Regions from separate parts of the Sporosarcina sp. FSL W7-1349 genome, predicted to be linked through region 3. Evidence: riboswitches for the same ligand, from Rfam matches in the RefSeq annotation. Region 3 holds a riboswitch; each other region holds the start of a gene.
The links. Region 3 has a riboswitch for S-adenosylmethionine ahead of MKY41_RS12730 (O-acetylhomoserine aminocarboxypropyltransferase/cysteine synthase family protein). Riboswitches for the same ligand answer to the same signal wherever they lie in the genome.
Positions count from the first base shown of each region.

Region 1 (3,846 bases), 2.5 Mb from region 3:
TCCGATATGTTTGACCATAGAAAAACCATCCGCCTCCGATCAGGAAGGGGATGGTTTCCTTGTTGTTATGCAAGATGCGGGCTTTTAGGTCAGATTATTGCTGCATCCAAGCCGGTTTCCCGAATCCTTGGAAATCGGAGTCAATCACTTCTTCGAATTTATCCGATTCGATCACTTCGATGATGTCTTTGGCAAATTGCTTGTCTTGGTTTTCTGTTTTCACAGCGACCACGTTACGAAATTGGTCTGGCATTTCTTCCAATGCAAGCGCATCTAACAAGTTCATGTTAGCAGCTATCGCAAAGTTTCCTGGAACAGCTGCAAGATCGGCACTATCCACAGAACGTGGCAATTGTCCTGCCTCGAGTGGCTGGATGACCAAGTTTTTCGGGTTTTCGACGACATCTTTTTCAGATGCTTTCAACGGTTCGATATCCGGATTCATTTTGACAAGACCGTTCGCTTCCAGCACGATCAATGTTCTCGCCGCATTGACAGGGTCGTTAGGAATCGTGATGGAAGCCCCATCTTCGATTTCATCCAATGATTTGTATTTGTTTGAGTAAATGCCGAGTGGAGCAGTCGGGACGACAATCAAATCCGTCAAATCCATATTGTTTTCTTGAGCAAAGTTTTCCAGGTAGACGATATGCTGGAATAGGTTCGCATCGATATCGCCGCTGTTCAACGCATTGTTCGGCTGGATATAGTCACTGAATTCTGTAACTTCCACTTTATAGCCTTTTTCTTCAAGGCCCGGAATGATTGCTTTTTTCAACATATCACTATATGGACCTGCCGTAGCACCGAATGTCAATGTTTTGCTTTCTTCTGTTGCTGCTGAATCATCTGCATTTTCCGCTTTCTCTTTCCCGCCACAAGCAGCAAGAGCCGCTGCCAGCACAACGGCAAATAGAGTCAATAAAAACTTTTTCATCTTCTTCTCTCCCTAATTATCGTTTATCTATAGCTTTTGAAACCCGATCTCCCGTAAATTGGATCAACTGCACTAATATGATGAGTATGGCGACTGTTACGATCATGATGGAATCGTCATATCGGTAATACCCGAACCGGATCGCCAAGTCCCCGATCCCTCCTCCACCGACAAATCCCGCCATGGCGGAATAGGCAACGAGACTGATGACTGTCAACGTAATCCCTTGGACAATGCTCGACTTTGCTTCAGGCAAAAGAACATTCCGGATGATCATCCAAGGGGAAGCCCCCATAGCGATCGCTGCCTCGATGACCCCTTTGTCGATTTCCCGCATGGACGTTTCGACAATCCGTGCGAAAAACGGGATGGCCGCTGCCGAAAGGGAGACACTAGCCGCGCCCGGGCCGATGATTTTCCCGACAATCAATTGAGTTAATGGAATCAATGCCACGAGCAATATAATGAACGGGATTGACCGCACCATATTGACGACAAAACCGAAAGTGGAATTGATCAGCCGGTTTTCAAGGAATAAACCTTTGTCTGTGACGAAGAGCAGAACACCCAAAGGAAGCCCGATGATAACCGCGATGGCCAGCGAAATACCGATCATATAGAGCGTTTCGCCAAATGCTTTCGTAATATCGGGCATCATCTCGATGATATGTGGCACATCAATCATTTCTCCAGCACCTCCACGTTTGCCTCTTGTCCGACCATAAAGTCGATCGCTTTCTGGATTTCATTCGGTTCACCCTGCAACTCCATGAGGAAAGTGCCGAGCGGCATTTCTTGAATATACTCAATAGAGCCGTGCAGGAAGTTCCCTTTGACATGGAAATGTTGCATCGTATCGGAAATGACGCTCTTCACGGCGACGTCCCCTTTGAATTTCACCTTGACCAATGTCCCGGTGCATGTCTCCAAAATCGCTTGCGGCACGTCAAATGAAACCACACTGCTGATGAACTCTTTCGTCAACGGCTGTTTTGGATCGGAGAAAATGTCATACACTTGTCCTTCTTCGATCACTTTTCCGTCCTGCATAATCGCCATCCGATCGCAAATTTCCTTCACGACATTCATTTCATGAGTAATCAATACGATCGTGATGCCCAATTCCCGATTGATTTTTTTCAGCAACCGCAAAATCGATGTCGTCGTGTTCGGGTCCAGCGCAGATGTCGCTTCGTCGCAAAGCAATACGGATGGATTATTAGCGAGCGCTCGGGCAATGCCGACCCGCTGTTTCTGTCCGCCGCTTAGCTGAGCGGGATAGACGTCCCGTTTATCCGCCAAGCCGACCATCTCAAGCAATTCGGTGACCCGTGCCTCCACTTGGTTTCCCGGAGTTTTGGCCGCTTGCAGTGCAAAGGCAATATTTTCATAGACCGTCTTCTGGCTGATGAGGTAGAAATGCTGGAAGATCATTCCGATTTTTAGTCGGGCTTGCCGCAATTTCTTCCCTTTCAGCTTCACCAAGTTTACATCATTAACTAAAATGGTCCCTTTAGTCGGTTTTTCTAACAGATTCATGCAGCGGAGTAATGAGCTCTTTCCCGCTCCTGAATAACCGACGATGCCGAATATCTCGCCTGTATTGATGTCGAGGGAGACATCATCCACGCCTTTTACAATGCCAGCCTTCGTCCTATATTCTTTTGTCAGATTTTCAATCCGGATCATGTGGCTCTCCTCTTTCTGCAAATCAATTACGCCTTGGCGTAATTGTGTTCAGATTTTGAATCGAGGCTCGAAATCTGCGACATCCGCCGGAGGCTATATTATTATTCAACACTCGTTGAATAAAAATAAAAATAAAAAACTTCTTCCATTTCATCAACGAAAGAAGCACTGAACTATATCAGCTTATCTCTCAGAATGAAATTACACTCTGTAGGACTTGGCACCTTCCTTGATTGCAAGGGGTTGCTGGACGTCATCGGGCCTTTCCCTCGGTCGCTCTGGATAAGAGTTGTTATTTATTTAGAAACCCAAGGCTTATCATAAGCCCATTTTAAAAAAGAGTCAAGTTATTTTGACATTATTCTATGTGATTGCAGGCGGTCTCGTATTGTATGTATACTATTCAATAGAATGAATGAGAAAAGAGGAAAAAGAATGGCGATTTCAAATCGATTGAAAGCATTACCCCCGCATTTTTTTACCGAATTAATTGGGAAAGTCGAGGCAGCACAGGCGGAAGGCCGGGACGTTATTAATCTAGGCCGCGGCAACCCCGACCAGCCAACCCCTCCCCATATTGTCAAAGCGTTGCAGGAAGCGGCGGAAGATCCGGCGACTCACGGCTATTCCCCATTCCGGGGAACGAAGGAACTCCGTCAGGCGGCGGCCGACTTTTACAAGCGGGAGTTCGATGTGTCAGTCGACCCGGAAACCGAAGTGGCTGTCCTCGGGGGAACAAAAATCGGAGTGGTCGAATTACCGCTTGCCATCATGAATGAAGGGGAATTATTGCTCCTTCCCGACCCAGGCTACCCGGACTATCTGTCGGGTGTGAGCTTGGCGGGCATTCGCTATGAAACGATGCCGCTTCTCGAAAAAAACGGCTTCTTCCCGGATTTCAGCAACTTGTCCGACCGTCAAAAACAAGAAGCGAAATTGATGTATTTGAACTACCCGAGCAACCCGACAGGCGTGACTGCCACCCTCCCGTTTTTTGAGGAAACGGTCGCATTTGCCAAGGAACATGACATTTACGTGTTGAATGATTTTGCCTACGGTTCCATCGGGTTTGACGGAAAGAAACCGATCAGCTACCTGCAGGCAGAAGGAGCGAAAGACGTCGGCATCGAGATGCTTTCGCTATCCAAAATGTACAATATGGCAGGCTGGAGAGTCGGATTTGCAATTGGGAATGCGGAAATCGTGGAAGCGATCAACTT
Region 1 is NZ_JBBOOK010000001.1:96,086-99,931, reverse strand. It holds gene MKY41_RS00535 (MetQ/NlpA family ABC transporter substrate-binding protein) at 95-937, opposite strand; gene MKY41_RS00530 (methionine ABC transporter permease) at 954-1,622, opposite strand; gene MKY41_RS00525 (methionine ABC transporter ATP-binding protein) at 1,619-2,626, opposite strand; SAM riboswitch class I at 2,807-2,915, opposite strand; gene MKY41_RS00520 (pyridoxal phosphate-dependent aminotransferase) at 3,062-3,846, shown strand, end outside.
Region 1: it holds a riboswitch for S-adenosylmethionine, as region 3 does, so the genes downstream of both, MKY41_RS00525 (methionine ABC transporter ATP-binding protein) here and MKY41_RS12730 (O-acetylhomoserine aminocarboxypropyltransferase/cysteine synthase family protein) in region 3, are expected to answer to the same signal.

Region 2 (3,846 bases), on a different contig from region 3:
GGTCAACATCCAAGACCTCTGCTGCCTCCATCAAAGCCCCAATCGTCCATTGGTGCTGGAAGACGAAGTGTCGATCGGCCACCAAGTGACACTACATAGCTGCACAATCCGCAAAGGAGCGCTCGTTGGGATGGGCGCCATCGTGTTGGATGGAGCGGAAATCGGAGAAGGCGCATTTGTCGGGGCAGGCAGTTTAGTCCCTCCGGGTAAAAAAGTGCCGCCCCACACATTGGTCATGGGCTCCCCCGCTAAAGTCGTGCGTGAACTAAACGACGACGATAAAAAAGATATGGAACGCATCGTCCGGGAATACGCGGAGAAAGGGCAGTATTATAAGAGTTTGCAAAACTGATTGGGTGGAATGAAGCTGAGGGCAATTGAAAAGATAAAGTTTGGCGCTTGGATTGAGGTATCAGGGTTCGGTGTAAGATAACAGCGCTTGGCACAAACTATCAGCAAGTGGATCTAAGTATCGGCTGTTGATGCAATGTATCAGCGTTTGAAATGAAGTATCAGTCATTGGAGCAAAATATCAGCATATGGCGCGGGTTATCAGCACTTGACTCAATACATCAAAGATTGATGAGAGTTATAGCGTGAGAGTACAGTATCAGCGCTTCGCAAAATCCAAAAGGAAGGCCGCCATTTTCGGGCGCCCTTCCTTTAATCATTCAATCATCCAATCACGCGCTCCGCCAACTCCCTGAGCGCATTCGCTTTATCCGTCTGTTCCCATGGCAATTCGATATCGGTACGTCCGAAATGTCCGTATGCCGCCGTTTGCTGATAAATTGGGCGGCGCAGGTCGAGCATTTTAATAATGCCGGCCGGACGCAGGTCGAACAACTCTCGTACCAAGTCCACTAATTTGCTCTCTTCAATTTTACCGGTGCCAAATGTATCAACATTGATCGAGACCGGTTTAGCCACTCCGATTGCGTAAGCCAGTTGTACTTCACAACGATCCGCCAAATCTGCCGCCACAATGTTTTTCGCTACATACCGTGCCGCATAGGAGGCAGAGCGGTCAACTTTCGTCGCGTCTTTCCCTGAAAACGCACCGCCGCCGTGCCGCGCATAGCCGCCGTATGTATCGACGATGATTTTTCGGCCTGTCAGACCCGCATCCCCTTGAGGGCCCCCGATGACAAATCTTCCGGATGGATTAATGAAATATTTTGTGTCTTCATCCAACAACTCTTCCGGAACGACCGCACCGATGACGACTTCTTTCATATCCCGGGTGATCTGCTCAATGGTCACTTCTGGATGATGCTGCGTCGAGATGACGATCGTGTCGATCCGTACCGGTTTATTCTCCTCATCGTATTCCACTGTCACTTGTGTTTTTCCGTCCGGACGCAAATAAGGGAGGATTTCCTCTTTGCGCACTTCGGACAGGCGACGTGACAATTTATGTGCCAAACTGATCGGCAAAGGCATTAATTCCGGTGTTTCATTACAAGCAAATCCGAACATGAGACCTTGGTCTCCTGCCCCAATTGCTTCTAACTCTTCGTCCGTCATCGTCCCTTCCCGTGCTTCCAATGCTTGGTCAACTCCTGCTGCAATTTCAGGAGATTGCTCATCGATGGAAGTGAGAACCGCCGATGTTTCCCAGTCGAATCCGAATTTCGCGCGTGTATATCCGATTCCCTTCACCGTTTCCCGTACCACTTTCGGAATATCCACATACGTAGTTGTCGTAATTTCACCTGTGACCAAGACTAGCCCGGTCGTGATTGTTGTTTCGCAAGCCACCCGTGCATTCGCATCTTCCTTTAAGATGGCGTCGAGGATAGCGTCCGAAATCTGATCGCACATTTTATCCGGATGGCCCTCGGTTACAGATTCTGACGTGAACAATTTACGGTTTGACATACAATTTCCTCCTATATCCTACGAGATTGATACGGTACTCATAAGTCCCATGTTAAGTTTGTCCAGAATGAAGTACAAACTTTAAGCCATTTCGAGCTTTAACACGAGGGATAAAGGGCAATCTAATAAAAAAAGCCCTTCACTCACGTAAAAACATGAGGAAAGGCATGATTTCGAAAAGCACCTTTCACTCTTATCGTTCAAGGAATTTTACCTTGGTCCAGGTTTGGCACCTTCTCGCAGACGATTATGTCTTTGCAGGTTGCCGGGTTTCATAGGGCCTGACCCCTCCACCAGCTCGGGATAAGAGTATCCGTTCATACCTATGCTACGAAATTTTTTCTTCCTTGTCAACAATGTATGGCAATTGTGTCTAATTCATTGAGGTTGCAAATTAGTGTAGATTATTATTGGTAATGTGTTATACTATTCGTGAATTGTGATGGACACCCAAAAATTTAGGGATTATATGCAAAGGACGGTACTTACATTATGATTTCAGCGAAAATTGGCGATGCACTAAAAAATCTTCTTGCAGGAGAAAATGTAAACATCCAGCTTTCGGTGCCACAACTGGTCGAAAAGGCGACTTCCCGTGGAGAGGCTCAGCTTACAGCAGACGGAGCCATCACTGCGCGGACAGGAAAATATACAGGACGTTCCCCGGAAGATAAGTATATCGTCGAGGAAGCGTCTTCCAAAGACAAAATTGACTGGGGCAAAGTGAACCGGCCGATTTCCTCCGAAATTTTCGATTCCTTATATACGAAAGTGCTGGATCACCTTTCCAAAAAGGATGAGCTTTTCGTTTTCAAAGGATTTGCAGGTGCAGATAAGGACTCTCGCTTGGCTATCCAAGTCGTCAACGAATATGCATGGCAGAACCTCTTCGTCCACCAATTGTTCATCCGTCCGACGGAAGAAGAATTGAAAACGCACGAAGCCCAGTTCACCATTCTGGCGGCTCCTTCATTCAAAGCAGATCCGGCTGTAGACGGTACTCATTCTGAGACTTTCATCATCGTTTCACTTGAAAAGCGCATTGTTTTGATCGGTGGTACGGAATATGCTGGGGAAATGAAAAAATCCATCTTCTCCATCATGAACTACCTTCTTCCTGAACAAGGTGTCCTTCCGATGCACTGCTCGGCGAACGTCGGCGAAGCAGGCGATGTTGCCCTATTCTTCGGCCTTTCCGGCACAGGGAAAACGACACTTTCAGCGGATGCTGACCGCAAGCTGATCGGTGACGATGAGCACGGTTGGTCCGATAATGGCGTCTTCAACATCGAAGGCGGATGCTATGCAAAATGCATCAACTTGTCCGAAGAAAAAGAGCCGGAAATCTTCGGTGCGATCAAATTCGGTTCAGTTCTGGAAAACGTCGTTATCGACGAAGATACACGCATTCCGGATTACGATGATAACTCGTTGACGGAAAACACGCGTGCAGCTTACCCGATTCAGAATATCGAGAATATTGTCATGCCGTCTGTCGCAGGCCACCCGAAAACCATCGTCTTCTTGACGGCGGATGCATTCGGCGTATTGCCTCCGATTTCAAAATTGACGAAGGAACAAGCGATGTACCACTTCCTTAGCGGATTCACTTCTAAATTGGCAGGTACAGAGCGTGGCATCACTTCTCCGGAAGCAACATTCTCCACATGCTTCGGATCACCGTTCCTACCGCTTCCAGCGATGGTCTATGCGGAAATGCTAGGAAATAAAATCGACGAGCACAACGCACAAGTCTTTCTGGTCAACACAGGCTGGACTGGCGGCGTCTACGGCGTTGGGAAACGGATGGATCTGAAATATACACGTGCGATGGTCCGCGCAGCATTGGCGGGCAAACTGAACGATGTGGAAACCGAAACGAATGAAATCTTCGGACTCCAAATGCCGGTTGCCATCGAAGGCGTTCCGAGCGAGGTATTGAACCCACGCAACGCTTGGGCGGAT
Region 2 is NZ_JBBOOK010000003.1:305,724-309,569, reverse strand. It holds gene MKY41_RS20105 (gamma carbonic anhydrase) at 1-352, shown strand, start outside; gene metK (methionine adenosyltransferase) at 676-1,881, opposite strand; SAM riboswitch class I at 2,072-2,191, opposite strand; gene pckA (phosphoenolpyruvate carboxykinase (ATP)) at 2,374-3,846, shown strand, end outside.
Region 2: it holds a riboswitch for S-adenosylmethionine, as region 3 does, so the genes downstream of both, metK (methionine adenosyltransferase) here and MKY41_RS12730 (O-acetylhomoserine aminocarboxypropyltransferase/cysteine synthase family protein) in region 3, are expected to answer to the same signal.

Region 3 (3,846 bases):
TTTTCAAACCTACCATACTTATTTCGATTTATCAAGTCTGGGAAGGCCGAATTGGTTTCTATACCGTTTTTTTCTTTTTAAATACGGCTGAAACCCGGTTTTCCTGTCCATTTCGCAGACGTTTAAAGTTTTCAAGATGCTTCCAAATAGCCAAAAGGAACAACAGCGCGGCCAAGCCGACTTCCCAAACACCGCCGATCCAGAAAGCAGTGAAAAGAAGGACGACGTATAACGCCATCACTCCGAAGACGATAAAATCCGTTATGCAAGTGACTACGATGAAAAGGAGTAGACCAATAAGTCCTAATTTCCAATCAAGGGCGAGCAGAATCCCAATCAGTGTAGCTGTCCCTTTCCCGCCATCGAATCCCATATGGAACGGGAAGATATGCCCGATGACCGCTGCTGTACCTGCAAGAAATAACAAGGCGGAGCCGATGCTTGCGGATAATCCCGCAAACTCGATAGCCCAGCCTGCGAGCCAGACGGCCAGCACGCCTTTCCCGATATCAATCAAAGCAACAAGCGCGCCGAATTTCTTGCCTAAGACGATGGTGGCGTTAGAGGCACCTGCATTTTTGACACCAGTCTCTTTCAAATTGACTCCGGATAGCTTTTGAGCAACAACCGATCCATGCAAGCATCCGATGGCATATCCCCATAGTAAGATTCCGAATAACCAAATACCCATAAAAAATTCCCCCATAATCGGTATATCTAGAGTATAGCATCTTTAATTAAGCACAAGTTTCAGAAATTTTCCAACAAACTCTTGACAAAGAAACCGAGCAACCTCTATACTGTTTCACAAGATGGAAAACTGAAATCTACACAACTCTTATCAAGAGCGGCGGAGGGACTAGGCCCTGCGATGCCCGGCAACCGGCAAGTCAACCACTTGTTAAGGTGCTACTTCCTACAGATTCGTGCAAACGATCTGAAAGATAAGGGGAGGAATAGCGAAAGCCTAACCCTCTTCTTAAGCGAAGGGGGTTTTATTTTATCTAAATCTAGCAGGTGTTAAAACAGCTACTGGATTTAGAACAAGCCTGCGGCGGATATCGTCATAGATCTTTAGAAGAGCTTTTCGAGCAAGCTCGAGAAGAATCAGAAATCAATTGCATCAATTGTTTCCGAACCCTGCCGTGCCTGTAATTCCATCTAAACCACTACACTTTTGGAGGTAATCAATTATGTCAAGTTTGCATCCTGAAACACTTTTACTGCATGGCGGTCAGAAGCCTGATCCGGTAACGGGATCCCGCGCGTTGCCGATCCATCGTACGACTTCTTATGTCTTCCGTGACACGGAGCATGCACAAAATCTGTTTGGCCTTCAAGAAGCAGGCAATATTTATACACGTATTACAAACCCGACTGTATCGGTCTTTGAAGAGAGGATTGCTCTTTTGGAAGGCGGTTCCGCAGCGGTTGCACTATCCTCCGGGATGGCGGCCATCGCGTTCTCCGTTATGAATATTGCAGGTGCGGGAGATGAAATTGTTGCGGCAGGCAATCTCTATGGCGGAACATACAATCTATTCGCCGTCACATTACCGCGCTACGGCATTAACGTGAAATTTGTCGATGCAACTGACCCTGAAAACTTCCGTGAGGCTATAACCGATAAAACGAAAGCATTGTTTGCTGAAACGATCGGTAACCCGAGTCTCCACGTCTTGGATATCGAAGCGGTGGCGAACATTGCGCATGAGAATGATATTCCGCTATTGATCGACAATACATTTGCTTCCCCTTACGGTTGCAATCCGGCTGAATTCGGAGCGGACGTCATCATTCATTCGGCTACAAAATGGATTGGCGGTCATGGCACGACTATCGGCGGCGTAGCGGTCGATGCGGGAAAATTCGATTGGACGAAAGGCAAATTCCCTGGATTCACAGAACCGGATGAAACCTATCACGGACTCCGCTATGGCATCGATACGGCAGGCGCCGCATTTGCAACGAAACTGCGTGTACAACTGCTGCGTGATTTCGGACCTTGCTTGGATCCGGACAGTGCATTCAACTTCCTGCAAGGATTAGAAACACTTCATCTGCGTGTGACGAGACATAATGAAAACGCACTGAAAGTAGCGGAATTCCTGCAAGAGCATCCTTCCGTCGAATGGGTGACCTATACAGGGTTGGAAGATCATCCATCCTATGGGGCAGCGAAAAAGTATTTAAAACACGGTGCGGGTTCTATTATTGTATTCGGCATCAAGGGCGGCCGTGAAGCAGGACGGAAAGTGATCGACAACGTGAACATCTGGTCACATGTAGCCAATGTGGGGGACGCAAAATCTCTTATTATTCATCCTGCTTCGACGACTCATCAACAATTGAGCGCAGAAGATCTGATTACCTCCGGAGTTACAGAAGAACTCATCCGTCTATCTGTCGGATTGGAATCGGCAGACGATATTATTGCTGACTTGAAACAAGCCATCGAAAAAGCGACAGTTGAAGAAGCTTGATAACCAACCAAAAGAGCGATTTCCCATTCGAAATTGCTCTTTTATTTTGGTTATTTAAAGCATTTATAATTATATGAGTATAACTTATTAATAGAAAAATAGGTATGTAGGACTATCATTTTATTCGTCTTCGGATGGGGTTATTTGGATTCATTTTCAAAGCTATTGGATTTGCAAACAAGTAAAAAATAGCTCAAAACCATAATGAAAGAGCTTCCAAACCGCAACTTTCAGTAGTGAATTATCAGAAATTAGTATTGACTTTATATAAAATATGTATTAATCTAATGTTTATATTACAGATAAACGTGAATTCGTTTATTATTTGTTATATTAATTGCAACTAAACTACTATGCAATTGGGAGGAAAGGCTATTATGTATAATCCAGAAATTGAATCAGCCTCACGCACTCAGATGGAAGAGTGGCAGTTGAGCGGTCTGCAGTCAACTGTGAAAAGTGTCTATGAGAATGTGGAATTTTACAAAAAGAAATTTGATGAACTAGGTATCAAGCCAGAGGACATTCAATCTATAGATGATATTGTAAAACTTCCTTTCACGATCAAGAAAGATTTCCGTGACCAATATCCATACGGACTATTCGCTGTGCCGATTGAAGAGGTAACCCGTATCCATGGTTCTTCCGGGACAAGTGGAAAGCCTACAATTGTCGGCTACACCGAACAGGACTTGAAAAACTGGGGAGTAATCGTAGCTAGAGCACTCGTTGCGGCGGGCGGTCAAAAATCGGATGTCTTCCATAACGCATACGGATATGGATTGTTTACGGGCGGACTGGGCCTTCATCAAGGTGCTGACGAACTGGGTGTTGCGACGGTTCCGATTTCGGGAGGAAATACAGAGCGCCAAATTACACTTATTAACGACTTGAAGCCTAGAGGGATCTGTGGTACGCCATCTTACATTTTAAGTATCGTTGAAAAGATGGAAGATCTGGGCATGAACCCACGTGAGACCGAATTGAAGTACGGTATTTTCGGTGCGGAAGCTTGGTCTGAAGAAATGCGTGCGACTCTTGAAGAGAAATTGGATATTAAAGCAGTTGATATTTATGGCCTAAGTGAAATCATGGGACCGGGCGTCGCCGTGGAATGTCATGAAGCGCAAGACGGGCTGCATGTAGCAGAAGATCATTTCCTAATCGAAATTATTAATCCGGACACACTTCAACCAGTACCGGATGGCGAAGATGGAGAAGTCGTCTTTACTAGTCTTCAAAAGGAAGCGTTACCAGTCATCCGTTACCGTACAGGTGATATCTCTTCCATTACTCGCGAAAAATGTAAATGTGGCCGTACGACAACTCGGATGTCCCGTGTGAAAGGCCGTACGGACGATAT
Region 3 is NZ_JBBOOK010000001.1:2,578,897-2,582,742, reverse strand. It holds gene MKY41_RS12735 (glycerol-3-phosphate acyltransferase) at 59-691, opposite strand; SAM riboswitch class I at 836-951, shown strand; gene MKY41_RS12730 (O-acetylhomoserine aminocarboxypropyltransferase/cysteine synthase family protein) at 1,194-2,483, shown strand; gene MKY41_RS12725 (phenylacetate--CoA ligase family protein) at 2,861-3,846, shown strand, end outside.

Region 4 (3,846 bases), on a different contig from region 3:
TTCATCCGTCCCGCCGAGCGGTGTCCCCTCCACTGCATGGAGGAAATTCACCGGGATTGAATCGGCGTCGAGCGCATGAAGGCTGCGTGCCATCGAAACAACGTCTTCTTTCGTTTCGCGCATCCCGACGATGACACCCGAGCAAGGGGAGATGCCCGCGTTTTTTGCCAGGCCGACCGTATTTACCCGATCATCGTATGTATGCGAAGTCGTGATGTTCTCATGATGATTGGCGGATGTGTTCAAATTGTGATTGTATCGGTCGACGCCAGCTTCTTTCAGCCGTACCGCCTGCTCCGGCTTTAGGATGCCGAGGCATGCGCAGATCGTCATGTCTTGATGTCTTGACTTGATTTCCTTTACGGAATCAATGACAATTTCCAATTCGCTGTTAACCGGCCCGCGTCCGCTCGCCACGATGCAGTATGTGCCCGCGTTGACTGCAGCTGCGCGCTCGGCGCCCGCCACGATCTCTTCCTGTTTCATCATGGCGTATTTCTCAACAGGTGCCTTGGACACGATGGACTGCGCACAATAGCCGCAGTTTTCCGGGCAGAGACCGGATTTCGTATTGATGATCATGTTCAGCTTCACTTTATTCCCGAAGTGATGTTTGCGAATTTGGTACGCTCCGTGCAGAAGCGGCAATAAATCCTCATCTGGACTGTCTAGGATGGCCAGCGCCTCTTCGTCCGTCAATTGGTAGCCCTTCAGCACTTGTTCGGCCAACTTGTTATAATCCCTCATTTATCCATGCCTCACTTTCAATATCTTATACATGCGATGACCGAAAATCCCAGCCAAAACCGCAAGCAAGATGTCTTTTGGCAGCGGCGGCATCATCCAAATCCAAGCTACTTTATACGTAAACGCATCTGGGGCCGCTGCCCAGAACTTATACGCAAAATACAACCAGTTCGTGCCTAGGACGTAGTTGACCACCATCGCGGCAAGAGCAGCTACGATGTACCTTTGCAATTTCCCGTTTTTCTCTACGATTTCCCCTGCTACATACGCTGTTAAGATGAAGGACACGACAAATCCAAATGTCGGATTTAAGATAAACCCGAATCCGCCTTGGAATTTCGAAAATACCGGTGCCCCTGCGAGTCCGATACACATATAGACCGTCATCGCAATTGCGCCAATCCGACTTCCAAGTAGAAGCCCGGCGAGAATCGCAAAGAACGTCTGCAAAGTGATCGGCACTCCACCGATAACAAGAAACGGTACAAACGACGTAATATTGGCACCGATCATCATCAGTGCGGCAAACATCCCACTATACACAAGCGTCAAGGCACTTATGCCACTTTTCGACTTCACTGTTGCTGTCCCCACTTCCCACACCCCCCCGCGTTCAGTTATCTTTATCAGAATAAAATATAACTCATTTTGTGTCAATGTAATATTAAATATAGTTAACACATAGAGTGTCTTAAAAGTGGCCTGATCGTAAACATGCCTGATTAGAAAGCTAGCCCCGAGCCAAGATTTAATAATTTCCTGACAAAAAAAAAAAAACGGATGGCTTATCGCCACCCGTCAGTTTTTTCCTCCTTCATTTTTCGGGAAAAGGAAAAACGAAATGCCCCCGCTCACGATCATTGCTCCAATGGTAATGAATACACGAGATGTCGGCGGGACTTCCTGATAATTTTTACTCAACATCATCCAGCTGAACCCGCCGACAACGAACATAATCGGGATGATAAATTTCAAAGCTCTCAATCATTTCACCCTCTGCTTGCTTTGTTCTGATGCTTTCTATAATACCACACTCCTGGAACAGAATTCGCTTTTGGTAAAACAGACCCTACTCCTCCTAATCCGATACATTACTCGGGATTTTCAGAAAAGACTTGACGTCAGGGCTTTTTAACGATACGATGTTTTCAACAATTCAAATAAAATAATGATTCTTATCAAGAGAAGCTGAGGGAACTGGCCCGGGGAAGCTTCAGCAACCAGCCGGGCGGCAAGGTGCTACCTCCAGCAGGCCTCAATCGCCTGGAAGATAAGAAGGAGTGAATATACACGTCTAAAGCCTTCTTTCTGAATGAAGGCTTTTTTTACTTTAATTAAGAAAGGGAGAACAAAATCCATGTCATTGCTAGATAAATTGAAAACCGATGTGCTGACCGCTGATGGTGCCATCGGGACTCTACTTTATTCGTATGGAATCGACTTTTGCTATGAAGAATTGAATGTTGAAAAGCCTGAAATTATTGAAAAGATCCACCAAGATTATATCCAGGCGGGAGCAGACGTCATTCAGACGAACACTTACAGCGCGAACGCTCTGAAACTGGCACGCTATGGCATGGAAGACCGGGTGAAAGAGTTCAATGAGGCAGCCATCCAGATTGCGAAGAAAGCGGCGGCTCCCGGCGGACAGTTTGTGCTCGGTACGATTGGGGGCATTCGCGGCATCCGGAAAAGCGATGCTACCTTGCAAGAAATCCAGTCGATCGTCCAGCAACAGGCGCAACATTTGCTGATGGGAGATCCAGATGGAATTTTGCTCGAAACATATTACGATTTTGAGGAATTATCCGCTGTCGTCCAGTTGCTTCGCACTATGACCGACACCCCGATCATCGCCCAAGTATCGATGGATGAACCGGGCGTGTTGCAAAACGGTCTTTCCTTGAATGAAGCACTTCATCGATTGGAGGCGCTCGGTGCGGATGTAGTCGGCGTCAACTGTCGTCTCGGCCCGTTCCATACAAACCAAGCATTTGAAGAAGTCACTTTGCCGGAGAAGGCATTTTTATCCGCCTACCCGAATGCGAGCCTTCTTGACGTAGAAGATGGCCGGATCGTCTATGTATCCGAAGCGGATTATTTCGGCCGGGCCGCCCTGTCCCTTCGCAATGAAGGGGTCCGTTTGATCGGCGGCTGCTGCGGTACGACACCGAAGCATATTGAAGCGGCGAAAAAACAGCTCGCCGGACTGGCGCCAGTCGTGGCGAAAGAAGTGAAACAGCAGAAACCGGTCGTCATCCGGGAAGCAAAACCGGCTGTCAACGAACCGATCCACGAAAAAGTGAAGCGGGAGCGGTCTGTCATCGTCGAACTCGACACGCCGCGGACACTAGAAATTGAAAAATTCGTCGAAGGTGCCAACTTGCTGAACGAAGCAGGTGTCGATGCCATCACAATGGCCGATAACTCGCTCGCCTCGCCGCGGATCAGCAATGTTGCAATGGGCGCAATCTTGAAACAACAGTACAACATCCGGCCGCTCATCCATATTACATGCCGTGACCGTAACCTGATCGGCTTACAATCACATTTGATGGGGCTGGATGCGCTCGATATCCAAGATATTCTAGCCGTTACGGGAGACCCGACGAAAGTGGGCGACTTCCCGGGTGCAACCAATGTCTACGACGTCAACAGTATGGAATTAACACAACTGATCAAGCAGTTGAATGAAGGGATTTCCTTCTCCGGCAAACCGCTGAAGAAGAAAGCATCCTTCTCGGTCGCAGCCGCCTTCAACCCGAATGTCCGGGTGGTAGAGCGTGCCGTCAAGCGGTTGGAGAAGAAAATTGAAAGCGGCGCAGATTATTTCATCAGCCAGCCGGTTTATTCAAAAGAGAAGATTGAGGAAATCTACGAAGCGACGAAACATCTTGATACACCGATTTTCATCGGCATCATGCCGTTGACGAATATCCGAAACGCGGAATTCCTGCATAATGAAGTGCCAGGCATCAAATTATCGGACGAAGTATTGGAACGGATGCGCGCTTGCGGAGACGACCGTCAGAAATCGACAGAGGAAGGTATTCAAATCGCCAAGGAACTGGTCGATACAGCGGCCCGGTTATTCAACGG
Region 4 is NZ_JBBOOK010000002.1:618,269-622,114, forward strand. It holds gene bioB (biotin synthase BioB) at 1-747, opposite strand, end outside; gene MKY41_RS17035 (biotin transporter BioY) at 748-1,341, opposite strand; gene MKY41_RS17040 (histidine kinase) at 1,546-1,731, opposite strand; SAM riboswitch class I at 1,920-2,024, shown strand; gene MKY41_RS17045 (bifunctional homocysteine S-methyltransferase/methylenetetrahydrofolate reductase) at 2,105-3,846, shown strand, end outside.
Region 4: it holds a riboswitch for S-adenosylmethionine, as region 3 does, so the genes downstream of both, MKY41_RS17045 (bifunctional homocysteine S-methyltransferase/methylenetetrahydrofolate reductase) here and MKY41_RS12730 (O-acetylhomoserine aminocarboxypropyltransferase/cysteine synthase family protein) in region 3, are expected to answer to the same signal.